Regions from separate parts of the Bacillus pacificus genome, predicted to be linked through region 3. Evidence: a T-box and tRNA genes for the amino acid it is inferred to sense, from the RefSeq annotation. Region 3 holds a T-box; the other regions hold tRNA genes.
What was found. The T-box of region 3 lies ahead of ileS2 (isoleucine--tRNA ligase). A T-box ahead of a tRNA ligase gene usually reads a tRNA of that ligase, here a tRNA-Ile.
Positions count from the first base shown of each region.

Region 1 (5,317 bases), 2.4 Mb from region 3:
GCATTCGTATCTAATGGTTCACAGCCTTTAGTAAAAGGCATCACAGTTCAAAATAATACGAAATACACAGTTGCAACACCTAAACTTAATGTGCGTAGCAACGCTAGTACAAGTAGTGCACTACTTGGTTCATTACAAAATGGTACACAATTACAAGTAGTGGAAACTGTAGGAACTTGGTATAAAATTCGTTTTGGCACAGGATACGGATACGTGGCAAAGCATTATGTAGTGCAAAATCAATCACAAGCTCAAACGGCTCAACCTACTTCCATTCCAGCAGTTTTCAAATTCCCTACTCAAGGAAAAATTAGCTCAACCTTTGATATGCGCTGGGAACAAATGCATTATGGTATAGATATCGCAGCTCAGGGTAATGTCTCTATCCAGGCGGCGGCTGCAGGTAAAGTCGTGAAATCATATTATTCAGCTAGCTATGGCAATGTTGTGTTCATCGCCCATCAAATAAACGGGAAATTATATACAACAGTCTATGCTCACATGAAAGATCGCACTGTACAAGCTGGTGATCAAGTACAAGCTGGACAATTAGTAGGTCATATGGGCAACACAGGTCATTCATACGGGCAACATCTTCATTTTGAATTGCACAATGGAGAATGGAATTTTGAAAAAACAAATGCAGTAAACCCACTGCCATATTTAGTTAGGTAAATTGTATGCCACGCAATATACCTCTCTTAATTGAATACTTAGCCTTTTTAGGCTTAATCTGTTGCTTAGTAATTTATAATACAAATACTGTATTTCTATCTATTATCATTGCTTTTGTTGCTTTAGAAATTATGATGGAAGCTTTTCAAGTTCAACTAAAACAAAAAATTGCCCATATTTATAATGCCATCTTTCTATTAAGTGCTTTAATAACAAATATTATTAGTAATGGTTTTTATTTATCTACCGTATTCCCCGTATTTTTTATGGCTGTTTTATTATTCATAGCTAGATACATTCATGTCCCTAATAACAAAAAACACGAACAAGAAGCTTAGAAAGAGGAGACACTGTGTACCAATCTTTCAAAGATAATCCAATAAAATATATATTGAATTTATACAAAAAAACAAATACTTTTTTTGGTATACAAGGAAGCTATACGGCACAATTTCTCCTTTATGGAATGTTATTTCTCGTCTTAATTACATTCTCCTTGCTTTACTAATAACAAAAGGATCTCACAATTGAGATCCTTTTTAATTTATATAGAAAATGCTCTTTACCCGCAAGCATATTTTTCATAAATAAAGCTAAGGTTATATTTTTTCTCTAAGCTCATTCTTTGTTCATCATCACACCAATAGAACAAAATATCATGAATCGTTGCATAACGCTTATTTTTAAGAAACAGTTTAAAGAAAGATGGTAAACAGTCATGTAATTGTATAAATATATAATTGCGTAATATTTCTTCTTTATATTTAATGCCCTTACAAATATACAATAATTCTTCACAATAATATGCATGTTGTGGAACTTGGATCATTTCGAAAAATGGCACATATGATAATAACTTTCCAATAAAATGATCATATCGATCCATTATCCCTATCGTCATATGCTCCATCATATCTTTCATTACATATAAATAATCATCTACATGAGTAGTCTTGAGTGGGTCTAATCGATCTGAAATTTGAGAAAGTACAGCCCTTTGGCAAGCTAACACCGCTTGACTAGGTCCATAATATGATAGAAAGTCTGTACACTTACGATACTTTCGTAATAAATCATATGTATATAAGTCATAAACAAAAGTATTACAATACATCGCTAAACTCATCATATCACTATTTAATTGCTCTTTTGATAGTGACTTAGCTCTCTTACACATATAAAAAAATGTAAATTCTAATACTTCTTTATGGGATAATAAATGTTTACAGTCTGTTATACATTTCTCATTAAATTTAACTCTATCCCAAATTTCTACATCTCCATCAGTTAATTCACCAATACGATATTTAATTATTAAATAGTTTAAAGCAACCGCCTGCGTCAAAAGGTCCCACGTTTCATATTCCAATGAAGTATGAACAAACTCAGCTAGCCCTTGAGTTACCATAAAAGTATTCGCTTCTTCATACCAACCAATTTCTTGGCATAAGCGAAGAATACGTACTAAAGTTGGAATTTCGTCTTTATGAAATTGCGGTAAATTTTTTGCTTTATTCATTCCATATACGATAAATGCCGCTAAATTTTCTTCTTTATAAAATTCTTTTTCTTTCCACACTAATATAGTTCGTTCTTTCCCTTCACCTTTTGGATGACAAGGTACAAGCAAAGAAAATAATTCAGCGAAATTATTTGGCTCTATATATGTATCTGTAACCAAATTCCAATTTGGATCGCGCTGTACAGCCTTCATATAATTCCCCTTCCCTTTTATCTACATAGGAAATATTAATACATTATCACATCATTAACAATAAATATTGTTATATTCGAAATCAATCATAATACTTATATCTATCAGTATATCATTTTTTCTCTTATTTATAATTAGGAATGACAAATTTAAATAAACTGTCGAAATTACTAACTGTATACTTATTATATAATGGCTCAGATACATCATGCTAACATATTAGCTTAACCCTATATACTAGAATAATGTATCTGATTTTTATACGTAACGTATTACACTAATTAAAGTCTCACTTCATTCCGTATGCTCTGATATTTCACTTAAAGCAAATCCCGCTTGCTCATCTGCCGATTCTTTTATAGCTAAATCTCCTAGTGCTAACATCCCAACGAGTTGACCACTCTCAACTACTGGCAATCGTCTAATTTGATACTGCGCCATTAACTCTGTAGCCTTTTCAATAGGATCATCTGGAGAAACTGAAACAATGTTTGTTGTCATTACATTTGTAATTTTATTAGATCCAGGATGTTTTTCAGCAATCCCTCGAACAACTAAATCCCGGTCCGTAACAAGACCAACAACTTGTTCATTTTCAACAACCGGAATCAATCCAATCGATTCTTCTTTCATCTTTACAGCAGCTTCATATACATTGTCTAACGGTGTACACTGTACAATATGAGTGCTCATCAAGTCTCTCACTCGTGTCATTTGTATCTCCTCCTTTTTATACATACCATAGCTTTTCCTAAATCCCTTTATTTATTTCAGGAAAATCAGTTGATAAAGGAGAATGAACGCACAATAAAAAAGAGTCAGCATATTGCTGACTCTTTTTTTTATGACCCGTACGGGATTCGAACCCGTGTTACCGCCGTGAAAGGGCGGTGTCTTAACCACTTGACCAACGGGCCATGGCTCCGCAGGTAGGACTCGAACCTACGACCGATCGGTTAACAGCCGATAGCTCTACCACTGAGCTACTGCGGAATAATATATGGTGGGCCTAAATGGACTCGAACCATCGACCTCACGCTTATCAGGCGTGCGCTCTAACCAGCTGAGCTATAGGCCCATATACTTTACAGGGGCAGTAGGAATCGAACCCACACTGGAGGTTTTGGAGACCTCAGTTCTACCTTTAAACTATGCCCCTAAAGGATGCCGACTAGAGGACTTGAACCCCCAACCTACTGATTACAAGTCAGTTGCTCTACCAATTGAGCTAAGTCGGCATAAAAAAATGGTGGCTCGGGACGGAATCGAACCGCCGACACGAGGATTTTCAGTCCTCTGCTCTACCGACTGAGCTACCGAGCCAAACATAAATGGCGGTCCCGACCGGGGTCGAACCGGCGATCTCCTGCGTGACAGGCAGGCATGTTAACCACTACACCACGGGACCATTTGGTTGCGGGGACAGGATTTGAACCTGCGACCTTCGGGTTATGAGCCCGACGAGCTACCGTGCTGCTCCACCCCGCGATGATAAAATATTTACTTTAGAAAAAATGGAGGAGGTAGAGGGATTCGAACCCCCGCGCGACTCTCGCCGCCTGTCGGTTTTCAAGACCGATCCCTTCAGCCGAACTTGGGTATACCTCCATGAAGGAAAAAATATTTTATTATTTATGTCTAAACCATTTTAAAAGAAAATGGAGGAGGTAGAGGGATTCGAACCCCCGCGCGATTCTCACCGCCTGTCGGTTTTCAAGACCGATCCCTTCAGCCGAACTTGGGTATACCTCCGAGACATATAATAAATAAAGTGGAGCCTAGCGGGATCGAACCGCTGACCTCCTGCGTGCAAGGCAGGCGCTCTCCCAGCTGAGCTAAGGCCCCATGTTTTTGGGAATATCGGGAAGACAGGATTTGAACCTGCGACCCCCTGGTCCCAAACCAGGTGCTCTACCAAGCTGAGCCACTTCCCGTTATTAAAAGCGCGCCCGAGAGGAGTCGAACCCCTAACCTCTTGATCCGTAGTCAAACGCTCTATCCAATTGAGCTACGGGCGCATATGGTGCCGAGGGCGGGGGTCGAACCCGCACGGTGGTCACCCACCGCAGGATTTTAAGTCCTGTGCGTCTGCCTGTTCCGCCACCCCGGCATGTCATATTGAAAATTGGAGCGGAAGACGGGATTCGAACCCGCGACCCCAACCTTGGCAAGGTTGTATTCTACCACTGAACTACTTCCGCAAGACATGTATGATTTATTTTATTAAAAGTGCGGGTGAAGGGAGTCGAACCCCCACGCCAAAGGCGCTAGATCCTAAGTCTAGTGCGTCTGCCAATTCCGCCACACCCGCATATTTTGTTAAAATGGTGAGCCATGAAGGACTCGAACCTTCGACCCTCTGATTAAAAGTCAGATGCTCTACCAACTGAGCTAATGGCTCTTAATGGCTGGGCTAGCTGGATTCGAACCAGCGCATGACGGAGTCAAAGTCCGTTGCCTTACCGCTTGGCTATAGCCCATTAATTAAGAATGGTGGAGGGGGGCAGATTCGAACTGCCGAACCCGAAGGAGCGGATTTACAGTCCGCCGCGTTTAGCCACTTCGCTACCCCTCCGACATATATGGTGGAGGATGACGGGATCGAACCGCCGACCCCCTGCTTGTAAGGCAGGTGCTCTCCCAGCTGAGCTAATCCTCCATTTTGCCTGGCAACGTCCTACTCTCACAGGGACAAGGTCCCAACTACCATCGGCGCTAGAGAGCTTAACTTCCGTGTTCGGTATGGGAACGGGTGTGACCTCTCTGCCATCATTACCAGACTGTATTCATTTAAGACAAGAATCATTGTAACTCATTTAACTTTTAAAGTCAACAAGTTTTTTTATGTTCTCTCAAAACTAGATAACATTGCTTCATATTATATGGTTAAGTCCTCGATCTATTAGTATTCGTCAGCTCCACATGTCA
Region 1 covers NZ_CP086328.1:4,312,160-4,317,476, forward strand. The annotation lists gene LMD38_RS22315 (SH3 domain-containing protein) at 1-675, shown strand, start outside; gene LMD38_RS22320 (hypothetical protein) at 681-1,013, shown strand; gene LMD38_RS22325 (DUF3965 domain-containing protein) at 1,238-2,389, opposite strand; gene LMD38_RS22330 (CBS domain-containing protein) at 2,684-3,103, opposite strand; tRNA gene LMD38_RS22335 (tRNA-Glu) at 3,235-3,306, opposite strand; tRNA gene LMD38_RS22340 (tRNA-Asn) at 3,308-3,382, opposite strand; tRNA gene LMD38_RS22345 (tRNA-Ile) at 3,391-3,467, opposite strand; tRNA gene LMD38_RS22350 (tRNA-Trp) at 3,478-3,548, opposite strand; tRNA gene LMD38_RS22355 (tRNA-Thr) at 3,555-3,627, opposite strand; tRNA gene LMD38_RS22360 (tRNA-Phe) at 3,637-3,712, opposite strand; tRNA gene LMD38_RS22365 (tRNA-Asp) at 3,722-3,797, opposite strand; tRNA gene LMD38_RS22370 (tRNA-Met) at 3,801-3,877, opposite strand; tRNA gene LMD38_RS22375 (tRNA-Ser) at 3,905-3,997, opposite strand; tRNA gene LMD38_RS22380 (tRNA-Ser) at 4,049-4,141, opposite strand; tRNA gene LMD38_RS22385 (tRNA-Ala) at 4,162-4,234, opposite strand; tRNA gene LMD38_RS22390 (tRNA-Pro) at 4,250-4,323, opposite strand; tRNA gene LMD38_RS22395 (tRNA-Arg) at 4,334-4,407, opposite strand; tRNA gene LMD38_RS22400 (tRNA-Leu) at 4,411-4,499, opposite strand; tRNA gene LMD38_RS22405 (tRNA-Gly) at 4,516-4,590, opposite strand; tRNA gene LMD38_RS22410 (tRNA-Leu) at 4,620-4,700, opposite strand; tRNA gene LMD38_RS22415 (tRNA-Lys) at 4,715-4,790, opposite strand; tRNA gene LMD38_RS22420 (tRNA-Gln) at 4,795-4,869, opposite strand; tRNA gene LMD38_RS22425 (tRNA-Tyr) at 4,881-4,964, opposite strand; tRNA gene LMD38_RS22430 (tRNA-Val) at 4,973-5,048, opposite strand; rRNA gene rrf (5S ribosomal RNA) at 5,054-5,169, opposite strand; rRNA gene LMD38_RS22440 (23S ribosomal RNA) at 5,272-5,317, opposite strand, start outside.
Region 1: it encodes a tRNA-Ile, which carries the amino acid that the T-box ahead of ileS2 (isoleucine--tRNA ligase) is inferred to sense. The anticodon was not compared.

Region 2 (5,317 bases), 960 kb from region 3:
TCTTGAAAAAAGGTCCAGATGCATCCAAATCACAAACACCTGTAGAAAAATCAAAAAGCGGTACACTGGCAGATATTTTAAAGAAATTAGGATTGACGCCTAAAAAATGATAATAATAAAGAGCACTCTACGCAAAGTAGAGTGCTCTTTTCTATAAACGACCCTGATCCAGCAAAAGGGGTATATTGGGGATATACAAGGGAAACCGGAAAAGGAATTTATATTAAATTATATATAAATCCAGAAGTAAGAAGTAGTTCCCCACTTCTGGATTATTTAGCAATTATTATAGTACTGGTGCCATTGTTTCTTTTAATACTTTTACAGAATGAGCGAATTTCGCTTTTTCATCCTCATTTAACTCAAGCTCTACGATTTCACGTACACCTTCACGGTTAATTACAGCTGGAACACCTACGTAAGCATCTTTCTCACCGTATTGACCTTCAAGGTATGCAGATACAGTTAATACGCTGTTCTCGTTGTTTAAGATTGCTTTAGTTACACGAAGTAGTGACATACCGATTCCGTAGTAAGTTGCACCTTTACGCTCGATAATATGGTAAGCTGCATCACGTACGTTTTCGAAGATTTTATCTAAGTCTTCTTGTTTGTACTGTTCGTTGTTAGCTAAAATTGTTTCTAGTTTTTGTACACCGATAGTAGCGTGACTCCATACTGGAAGTTCAGTGTCACCGTGTTCACCAACGATGTAAGCATGAACGTTACGTGGATCTACATCTAAGTAGTCACCTAACATGTAACGGAAACGAGCAGAGTCTAAAGTAGTACCCGAACCAATTACGCGCTCTTTTGGTAGACCAGATTCTTTCCAAGTTACGTAAGTTAAAATATCAACTGGGTTAGTTGCGATTAAGAAGATTCCATCGAATCCGCTATCCATAATACCGCGAACGATTTGTTTAAAGATCTTTGTATTTTTTTCAACTAAGTCTAAACGAGTTTCACCTGGCTTTTGTGGTAATCCAGCAGTGATAACTACTAAATCTGCATCTTTACAATCTGCATAGCTACCGCTCCAAACTTTTGTTGGTGATGGAGAGAATGGTACCGCATGGCTTAAGTCCATTGCTTCCCCTTCTGCTTTTGCTTCATTAACATCTACTAATACGAATTCTTCAGCTACACCTTGGTTGATCATTGAGTAAGCGTAACTACAACCTACAGCTCCTGTTCCTACTAATACTACACGATTGATACCTTTTTTCATGGTAATTTCCCCTCTCTATTGTTCACATATATTTTTTTATGATTGTTTAAGTAATTAATTAAAATACTAATTTAATGTTGTTTAACTTCTTTACACTCATATTGTAGCACGTATTATTGTGAATTACTTCACAAATTATGACCTATTTGTGAACTTTTTCACATAGAGTGTAAAGTTATTGGAATAGGTGTGGAATCCATTTCAATGGAGGCGTTTTCTTTAGATTGTGAAAGGGATTTTCTTATGTTTTTGTCGGTAAGTGAAATTATATCGGCGATTTTTAGAATATATCGACTATAACTCCAAATATATCAGCGATTTTTGAAATTTATCGACCGTAACTCAAATTATATCGGCGATTTTTGCAATATATCGACTTACCGACAAAACTCGACAATAATGACAGCATAAAAAAACTGCCTCCAGTAGATCACCTACTGAGAGACAGTTTCTTCTATATATTATTTATTTTCCGCCGTAGCGCCTAATACAGCATCCTTTGTTTGAACAACCCATATTTCAATTTTTATTATTCAACGGTATCTAATAACTCTACAACTAATTCCTTAGGATCTTCCCAGCTATGAGATTTACCCGTTTATCCAAGTGCAGGAGGCTTTAGCATAAGGCCGAGATAAAAATTCAATTTGAGTATGATTTGTTAAGTGAACATTCCTTCATACTCATACAGGTCAAGGTAAACAACATGATTATACTTACAGCTCTCTGTATTCCCAACTGTAACAGCGAATACTTCATCTTTCTTTTAATTCATAAAAAAAAGCAGACTATCCAAAGGCTACTTTTACACAACAAAAAAAGAGATAGCAGATTATGCTATCTCTTTTAGTATGACCCGTACGGGATTCGAACCCGTGTTACCGCCGTGAAAGGGCGGTGTCTTAACCACTTGACCAACGGGCCAATTACTGGCAGAGAAGAAGGGATTCGAACCCTCGCACCGCGTTCGCGATCTACTCCCTTAGCAGGGGAGCCCCTTGAGCCACTTGGGTACTTCTCTATAAATATGGCTCCGCAGGTAGGACTCGAACCTACGACCGATCGGTTAACAGCCGATAGCTCTACCACTGAGCTACTGCGGAACAATTATGGTGGGCCTAAATGGACTCGAACCATCGACCTCACGCTTATCAGGCGTGCGCTCTAACCAGCTGAGCTATAGGCCCATAATTGAAAAGCGGGTGAAGAGAATCGAACTCTCGACCAGAGCTTGGAAGGCTCTTGTTTTACCACTAAACTACACCCGCATTAAATTGTAAATGGTGAGCCATGAAGGACTCGAACCTTCGACCCTCTGATTAAAAGTCAGATGCTCTACCAACTGAGCTAATGGCTCATTTTGAAAGTGGTGCCGGCTAGAGGACTTGAACCCCCAACCTACTGATTACAAGTCAGTTGCTCTACCAATTGAGCTAAGCCGGCTTGCGACTTCAAAATGGTGGCTCGGGACGGAATCGAACCGCCGACACGAGGATTTTCAGTCCTCTGCTCTACCGACTGAGCTACCGAGCCTTTATGTAAAAATGGCGGTCCCGACCGGGGTCGAACCGGCGATCTCCTGCGTGACAGGCAGGCATGTTAACCACTACACCACGGGACCTTGGTTGCGGGGACAGGATTTGAACCTGCGACCTTCGGGTTATGAGCCCGACGAGCTACCAGACTGCTCCACCCCGCGACGATCAAATATTTACTTTAGAAAAAATGGAGGAGGTAGAGGGATTCGAACCCCCGCGCGACTCTCGCCGCCTGTCGGTTTTCAAGACCGATCCCTTCAGCCGAACTTGGGTATACCTCCGAGATATAAACTTCTAATGGTGGACCTTGTAGGACTCGAACCTACGACCGGACGGTTATGAGCCGTCTGCTCTAACCAGCTGAGCTAAAGGTCCTTTATGGTAGCGGCGGAGGGGATCGAACCCCCGACCTCACGGGTATGAACCGTACGCTCTAGCCAGCTGAGCTACACCGCCATAAATGATATTAAGATAAGTGGAGCCTAGCGGGATCGAACCGCTGACCTCCTGCGTGCAAGGCAGGCGCTCTCCCAGCTGAGCTAAGGCCCCATGTTTTTGGGAATATCGGGAAGACAGGATTTGAACCTGCGACCCCCTGGTCCCAAACCAGGTGCTCTACCAAGCTGAGCCACTTCCCGTTAATAAAAGCGCGCCCGAGAGGAGTCGAACCCCTAACCTCTTGATCCGTAGTCAAACGCTCTATCCAATTGAGCTACGGGCGCATATGGTGCCGAGGGCGGGGGTCGAACCCGCACGGTGGTTACCCACCGCAGGATTTTAAGTCCTGTGCGTCTGCCTGTTCCGCCACCCCGGCATGTCATATTGAAAATTGGAGCGGAAGACGGGATTCGAACCCGCGACCCCAACCTTGGCAAGGTTGTATTCTACCACTGAACTACTTCCGCAAGACATGTATGAGTTATTTAATTAAAAGTGCGGGTGAAGGGAGTCGAACCCCCACGCCAAAGGCGCCAGATCCTAAGTCTGGTGCGTCTGCCAATTCCGCCACACCCGCATATTAATTTATTTAAGAAAAATGGGGCGACTGATGGGAATCGAACCCACGAATGCCGGAGCCACAATCCGGTGCGTTAACCACTTCGCCACAACCGCCATAATTTCTGGTGCCGACTAGAGGACTTGAACCCCCAACCTACTGATTACAAGTCAGTTGCTCTACCAATTGAGCTAAGTCGGCTAAATGGTGGAGGATGACGGGATCGAACCGCCGACCCCCTGCTTGTAAGGCAGGTGCTCTCCCAGCTGAGCTAATCCTCCATTTGCCTGGCAACGTCCTACTCTCACAGGGACAATGTCCCAACTACCATCGGCGCTAGAGAGCTTAACTTCCGTGTTCGGTATGGGAACGGGTGTGACCTCTCTGCCATCATTACCAGACTGTATTCATTTAAGACAAGAATTATTGTAACTCATTTAACTTTTAAAGTCAACAAGTTTTTTATATTCTTTCAAAACTAGATAACATTTGCTACATATTATATGGTTAAGTCCTCGATCTATTAGTATTCGTCAGCTCCACATGTCACCATGCTTCCACCTCGAACCTATCAACCTGATCATCTTTCAGGGATCTTACTAGCTTACGCTATGGGAAATCTCATCTTGAGGGGGGCTTCATGCTTAGATGCTTTCAGCACTTATCCCTTCCGCACATAGCTACCCAGCTATGCCCTTGGCAGAACAACTGGTACACCAGCGGTGCGTCCATCCCGGTCCTCTCGTACTAAGGACAGCTCCTCTCAAATTTCCTACGCCCACGACGGATAGGGACCGAACTGTCTCACGACGTTCTGAACCCAGCTCGCGTACCGCTTTAATGGGCGAACAGCCCAACCCTTGGGACCGACTACAGCCCCAGGATGCGATGAGCCGACATCGAGGTGCCAAACCTCCCCGTCGATGTGGACTCTTGGGGGAGATAAGCCTGTTATCCCCGGGGTAGCTTTTATCCGTTGAGCGATGGCCCTTCCATGCGGAACCACCGGATCACTAAGCCCGACTTTCGTCCCTGCTCGACTTGTAGGTCTCGCAGTCAAGCTCCCTTATGCCTTTGCACTCTACGAATGATTTCCAACCATTCTGAGGGAACCTTTGGGCGCCTCCGTTACACTTTAGGAGGCGACCGCCCCAGTCAAACTGCCCACCTGACACTGTCTCCCGGGTCGATAAGACCCGTAGGTTAGAATTTCAATACAGTCAGGGCGGTATCCCACCAGCGCCTCCACCGAAGCTAGCGCTCCGGTTTCAAAGGCTCCCGCCTATCCTGTACAAACTGTACCAAAATTCAATATCAGGCTACAGTAAAGCTCCACGGGGTCTTTCCGTCCTGTCGCGGGTAACCTGCATCTTCACAGGTACTATAATTTCACCGAGTCTCTGGTTGAGACAGTGCCCAAATCGTTACACCTTTCGTGCGGGTCGGAACTTACCCGACAAGGAATTTCGCTACCTTAGGAACGTTATAGTTACGGCCGCCGTTTACTGGGGCTTCAGTTCAGAGCTTCGCTTACGCTAACCCCTCTCCTTA
Region 2 covers NZ_CP086328.1:477,388-482,704, reverse strand. The annotation lists gene LMD38_RS02505 (S8 family serine peptidase) at 1-110, shown strand, start outside; gene LMD38_RS02500 (L-lactate dehydrogenase) at 287-1,231, opposite strand; partial or broken gene LMD38_RS02495 (IS4 family transposase) at 1,828-1,983, shown strand; tRNA gene LMD38_RS02490 (tRNA-Glu) at 2,084-2,155, opposite strand; tRNA gene LMD38_RS02485 (tRNA-Ser) at 2,162-2,252, opposite strand; tRNA gene LMD38_RS02480 (tRNA-Asn) at 2,260-2,334, opposite strand; tRNA gene LMD38_RS02475 (tRNA-Ile) at 2,342-2,418, opposite strand; tRNA gene LMD38_RS02470 (tRNA-Gly) at 2,429-2,499, opposite strand; tRNA gene LMD38_RS02465 (tRNA-Lys) at 2,513-2,588, opposite strand; tRNA gene LMD38_RS02460 (tRNA-Thr) at 2,599-2,674, opposite strand; tRNA gene LMD38_RS02455 (tRNA-Phe) at 2,689-2,764, opposite strand; tRNA gene LMD38_RS02450 (tRNA-Asp) at 2,777-2,852, opposite strand; tRNA gene LMD38_RS02445 (tRNA-Met) at 2,854-2,930, opposite strand; tRNA gene LMD38_RS02440 (tRNA-Ser) at 2,958-3,050, opposite strand; tRNA gene LMD38_RS02435 (tRNA-Ile) at 3,068-3,144, opposite strand; tRNA gene LMD38_RS02430 (tRNA-Met) at 3,149-3,225, opposite strand; tRNA gene LMD38_RS02425 (tRNA-Ala) at 3,246-3,318, opposite strand; tRNA gene LMD38_RS02420 (tRNA-Pro) at 3,334-3,407, opposite strand; tRNA gene LMD38_RS02415 (tRNA-Arg) at 3,418-3,491, opposite strand; tRNA gene LMD38_RS02410 (tRNA-Leu) at 3,495-3,583, opposite strand; tRNA gene LMD38_RS02405 (tRNA-Gly) at 3,600-3,674, opposite strand; tRNA gene LMD38_RS02400 (tRNA-Leu) at 3,704-3,784, opposite strand; tRNA gene LMD38_RS02395 (tRNA-His) at 3,807-3,882, opposite strand; tRNA gene LMD38_RS02390 (tRNA-Thr) at 3,892-3,967, opposite strand; tRNA gene LMD38_RS02385 (tRNA-Val) at 3,972-4,047, opposite strand; rRNA gene rrf (5S ribosomal RNA) at 4,052-4,167, opposite strand; rRNA gene LMD38_RS02375 (23S ribosomal RNA) at 4,270-5,317, opposite strand, start outside.
Region 2: it encodes a tRNA-Ile, which carries the amino acid that the T-box ahead of ileS2 (isoleucine--tRNA ligase) is inferred to sense. The anticodon was not compared.

Region 3 (5,317 bases):
AAAGCGTAAAAGGAAGGAGAATCTTATTATGAGTTGGTCAAAAGTAAAATACTTCTTTTTTGATACACCTGAAGAAAAAGAAGCAGCTCAATATAGTTATGAAAAGGAGCAAACAGACATGAAGAAGCAGCAAGATCCGCCAGAACAACAAGATGTTACGTTTCCAAAAGCGCAAACGAAACAAAATGTTGTGAGCATTGAAACAGCGAAGCAATCCTCAAAAGTTGTTTTATTAGAACCACGCACATATTCGGAAGCGCAAGGAATTGCGGACCATTTAAAAGGTAGACGAGCTGTTGTAATTAATTTACAACGAATGTCTACGGATCAAGCTGTACGTATCGTTGACTTTTTAAGTGGTACTGTATACGCTATAGGCGGGGACATTCAAAAAATAGGACCGAAAACATTTATGTGTACGCCTGAAAATGTAGATATAGTTGGTGCAATTTCAGAGTTATTCGGTGAAGAAGAAGACACAAATATAAAGAGGTGGTAATACGCCATGGAAACCGTTTTAAGACTTTTAGTTTATGCTATCGAGATTTACTCGTGGGCACTTATTATTTACATTCTCCTATCATGGTTCCCAGGTGCAAAGGAATCAACTTTCGGAGAGTTTCTTGCGCGTATTTGTGAACCATATTTAGAACCATTTCGCAGATTTATTCCGCCGCTTGGTATGATTGATATTTCGCCACTCGTTGCGATCTTTGCGTTGAGACTTGCGACAAATGGCTTGGTAAGTTTATTCGGCTATTTCTTATAGTAAGAGGTTATATGTATGAGCATCTACGAGCATTTTAGACCTGATGAAGTGGTCTTTGTGGATAAAGTGTTAGAGTGGAAGCGAGCAGCGGAGTACCATCAAGTGAAGTTAACAGACTTTCTTGATCCAAGACAACAACAAATTGTCACGATGGTAATAGGACAAGGAGATGTTGCTGTACAGTTTGATGGTGCAACGTCTCAAGCAGAGCGCAAAAGAGCACTCATTTATCCGGACTATCTAGTAGTAAATGAAGAGGAATTTCAAGTAGAAGTATTGGAAATTGACTATCCTTCCAAGTTTTATACGCTAGAGCATAGGCAAATATTAGGTACATTTATGTCTCTCGGTTTAACGAGAGAAAAATGTGGTGATATTTTGCTTCAAGAAGATCGTGCCCAAATTGTAGTCGCGAAAGAAGTTGTATCTTATATTGAGATGAACTTACAATCTATAGGAAAAGTGAAAGTCTCCTTATCACCAGTGCAAGGGGAAAAAATTCTACAGATACAAGAAACGTGGGGGGAGAAATCCGGAACAGTTTCTTCACTTCGTTTAGATGTTATGTTAGCTGAAATGTTACATATATCTAGGCAAAAAGTACAACCTTTCATAAAAAATGGTTTAGTAAAAGTGAATTGGAAAACAGTGGAGCAAACCTCTTATGAATGTTATCCAGGAGATGTTTTTTCAGTGAGAGGACATGGACGCAGTAAATTGTTTTCTGTAGAAGGTAGAACAAAGCGCGACAAATGGAGAATTTTGTATGGTATACTAAAATGATTGGTTTTTTAGAAGGAAATCCTCCTATTTTGTCGAAGAAAAGATATAATTGAAAGAGGAAATTTAGATAACTACTTGGAGGTGGCGTTGTGCCGTTAACACCATTAGATATTCATAACAAAGAATTTGGTCGCGGATTCCGTGGCTATGATGAGGATCAAGTAAATGAGTTTCTTGATCAAATTATCAAAGATTATGAATTAGTCATTCGTGAGAAAAAAGCTTTAGAAGAACAAGTTGCGCAATTAGAAGGGAAGTTAGATCATTTCTCTAATATTGAAGATACGTTAAACAAATCTATCGTTGTTGCACAAGAAGCAGCGGAAGAAGTAAAACGTAATGCGCAAAAAGAAGCAAAATTAATTGTACGTGAAGCTGAAAAGAATGCAGACCGTATTATTAACGAAGCTTTAGTAAAATCAAGAAAAGTTGCTTTTGATATTGAAGAGCTAAAGAAACAAGCGAAAGTATTCCGCACTCGTTTCCGTATGTTATTAGAAACACAGCTTGAAATGTTAAACAACGATGATTGGGATAAACTAATTGAGTTAGAAGACGAAGTAGACGAGCTGTTGAAAAAAGAAGAAACAGTGTAAGCTTGACGTTTTTCTCATTATTACATATAATTTTAAACAACATATTTATTAAGAAAAACGAAGATAGGGATAAGTACCTTTTTCATACCTTATATAGCGAACTGAGGATGGTGTAAGCTCAGGATAAGGAGATAATGGGAATATCACCCTGGAGTTCCGCGCTGAACAAATAGAGTAAGCGTAGGCGTATATTCGCGTTAAGAATATAAAGAGGATTGTATACATACGTATAGGATCTACTAGGGTGGTACCGCGGGAGACTTTCTCGTCCCTTTTTGGGATGAGAAAGTCTCTTTTTTATTCCGTTTTTTAGGTCTTTCTTTTATACATGTAAGGAGGAATTGAGCATGGAGTACAAAAATACATTACTAATGCCAAAAACAGAGTTCCCGATGCGTGGGAATTTACCAAAACGTGAGCCTGCAATGCAAGAAAAGTGGGCGGAAATGAATATTTATGAAAAGGTACAAGAACATACGAAAGGTCGTCCTTTATTTGTACTGCATGATGGACCTCCATATGCGAATGGTGACATTCATATGGGACATGCATTAAATAAAGTATTAAAAGACTTTATCGTTCGTTATAAATCAATGACTGGTTTCTGTGCACCATATGTCCCAGGTTGGGATACACACGGTTTACCAATTGAACAAGCTTTAACAAATAAAGGTGTAAAGCGTAAAGAAATGACAGTTGCTGAGTTCCGTAAGTTATGTGCAGAGTATGCATATGAACAAGTAGAACGTCAGCGTGAGCAATTTAAGCGTTTAGGTGTACGTGCTGATTGGGATAACCCATACATTACTTTAGAGCCAGCTTATGAAGCACAACAAATTAAAGTGTTTGGTGATATGGCGAAAAAAGGTTATATCTATAAAGGACAAAAACCAGTTTATTGGTCACCAACGAGTGAATCAGCTTTAGCGGAAGCTGAAATTGAATACCAAGATAAAAAATCTGCATCTATTTACGTAGCATTCCCTGTAAAAGATGGAAAGAACGTATTAGAAGGTGATGAGAAATACATCATCTGGACAACAACGCCTTGGACGTTGCCTGCAAACTTAGGTATTTCTGTTCACCCAGAACTTGAATACGCTATTGTAAAAGTAAATGATGAAAAATATATTATTGCTTCTGAACTATTTGAGACAGTTGCAAAAACGTTAGAGTGGGAAAACGCTGAAGTTGTGAAAACAGTAAAAGGTAGCGAGCTTGAGTATACAGTTGCAAAGCATCCATTCTACGATCGTGATTCATTAGTTATGCTAGGAGATCACGTAACAACAGATGCAGGTACAGGTTGTGTTCATACAGCACCAGGACACGGGGAAGATGACTTTATTGTTGGTAAAAAGTATGGCTTAGAAGTACTTTGCCCAGTTGATGATAAAGGTGTATTAACAGAGGAAGCACCTGGATTTGAAGGCTTATTCTATGATAAAGCTAACAAGCCAATTACAGAAAAATTAGAAGAAGTAGGCGCATTACTGAAACTAACATTCATTACGCATTCATATCCACATGATTGGAGAACGAAAAAACCTATTATTTTCCGTGCGACAGCACAGTGGTTTGCATCTATTGAAGCATTCCGTAAAGAATTATTAGAAGCTGTTGCGGAAACAAAATGGGTACCAGCATGGGGCGAAACTCGTCTTCATAACATGGTTCGTGACCGTGGTGACTGGTGTATTTCTCGTCAACGTGCATGGGGTGTGCCAATTCCTGTATTCTATGCTGAGAATGGTGATCCAATCATTACGGATGAAACAATTAACCATGTAGCTGATTTATTCCGTGAACACGGTTCTAACGTATGGTTTGAGCGTGAAGCGAAAGATCTATTACCAGAAGGATTTACACATTCAGGTAGCCCAAATGGTGAATTCCGTAAAGAAACAGACATCATGGATGTATGGTTCGACTCAGGTTCTTCTCACCAAGCGGTATTAGAAGAGCGCGATGACTTACAACGTCCAGCAGATTTATATTTAGAAGGATCTGACCAATATCGTGGTTGGTTTAACTCTTCATTATCGACAGCAGTTGCTGTAACAGGAAAAGCGCCATATAAAGGCGTACTAAGCCATGGTTTCGTATTAGATGGTGAAGGACGTAAAATGAGTAAGTCGATTGGAAACATCGTCGTACCGAAGAAAATTATGGATCAATTAGGCGGAGATATTTTACGATTATGGGTATCTTCTGTTGACTATCAATCTGATGTACGTATTTCGGATGATATTTTAAAACAAGTAGCAGAAGTGTATCGTAAAATCCGTAACACATTCCGTTTCTTATTAGGAAACTTAGACGACTTTAAGCCAAGTGAAAATACAGTAGCTGTAGCTGAACTTCGTGAAGTAGATCGTTATATGTTAGTGAAATTAAATGACTTAATTACAAAAGTAAAAGAAGCATATGAGACATACGACTTCGCTGCTGTATATCATGCAATTCATAACTTCTGTACAATTGATTTAAGTTCATTCTACTTAGACTTTGCAAAAGACATTTTATACATTGAAGGTGCGAACCATGAAGATCGTCGTGCAATTCAAACTGTATTATATGATGTTCTTGTTGCATTGACGAAACTTGTAACACCAATCTTACCGCATACAGCTGATGAAGTATGGCCATACATTCCGGGTGTAACAGAAGAAAGTGTACAATTAACTGATATGCCAGAAGCTGTACAATTAGATGGTGCAGAAGCATTAAAAACAAAATGGGATGCATTTATGACATTGCGTGATGACGTATTAAAAGCGTTAGAAGTGGCTCGTAATGAAAAGGTAATCGGTAAGTCATTAAATGCAAGCATTACGCTATATCCAACTGCAGAAATGAAAGCTATGTTAGAGTCTATTAACGAAGACTTAAAGCAATTATTCATCGTTTCTGAGTACAAACTTGGTGGCATGATGGAAGAAGCGCCAGCAGATGCACCGAAGTATGAACATACAGCGGTTGTTGTTGCTCAAGCAACTGGTGAAACATGTGAACGCTGTTGGGTAGTTTCAGAAACAATTGGTAAAGATGCTGAACATGAAACATTATGTGAGCGTTGTGCAACGGTTGTTAAAGAAAATTATGTAAAATAATAAGGGGTGACTGCACGTAAAGTGCAGTCATTTTTTGGTTAACAGTATATTGAAAT
Region 3 covers NZ_CP086328.1:1,435,603-1,440,919, forward strand. The annotation lists gene LMD38_RS07625 (YggS family pyridoxal phosphate-dependent enzyme) at 1-9, shown strand, start outside; gene LMD38_RS07630 (cell division protein SepF) at 29-499, shown strand; gene LMD38_RS07635 (YggT family protein) at 506-769, shown strand; gene LMD38_RS07640 (YlmH family RNA-binding protein) at 785-1,552, shown strand; gene divIVA (septum site-determining protein DivIVA) at 1,642-2,148, shown strand; T-box leader at 2,200-2,424, shown strand; gene ileS2 (isoleucine--tRNA ligase) at 2,496-5,261, shown strand.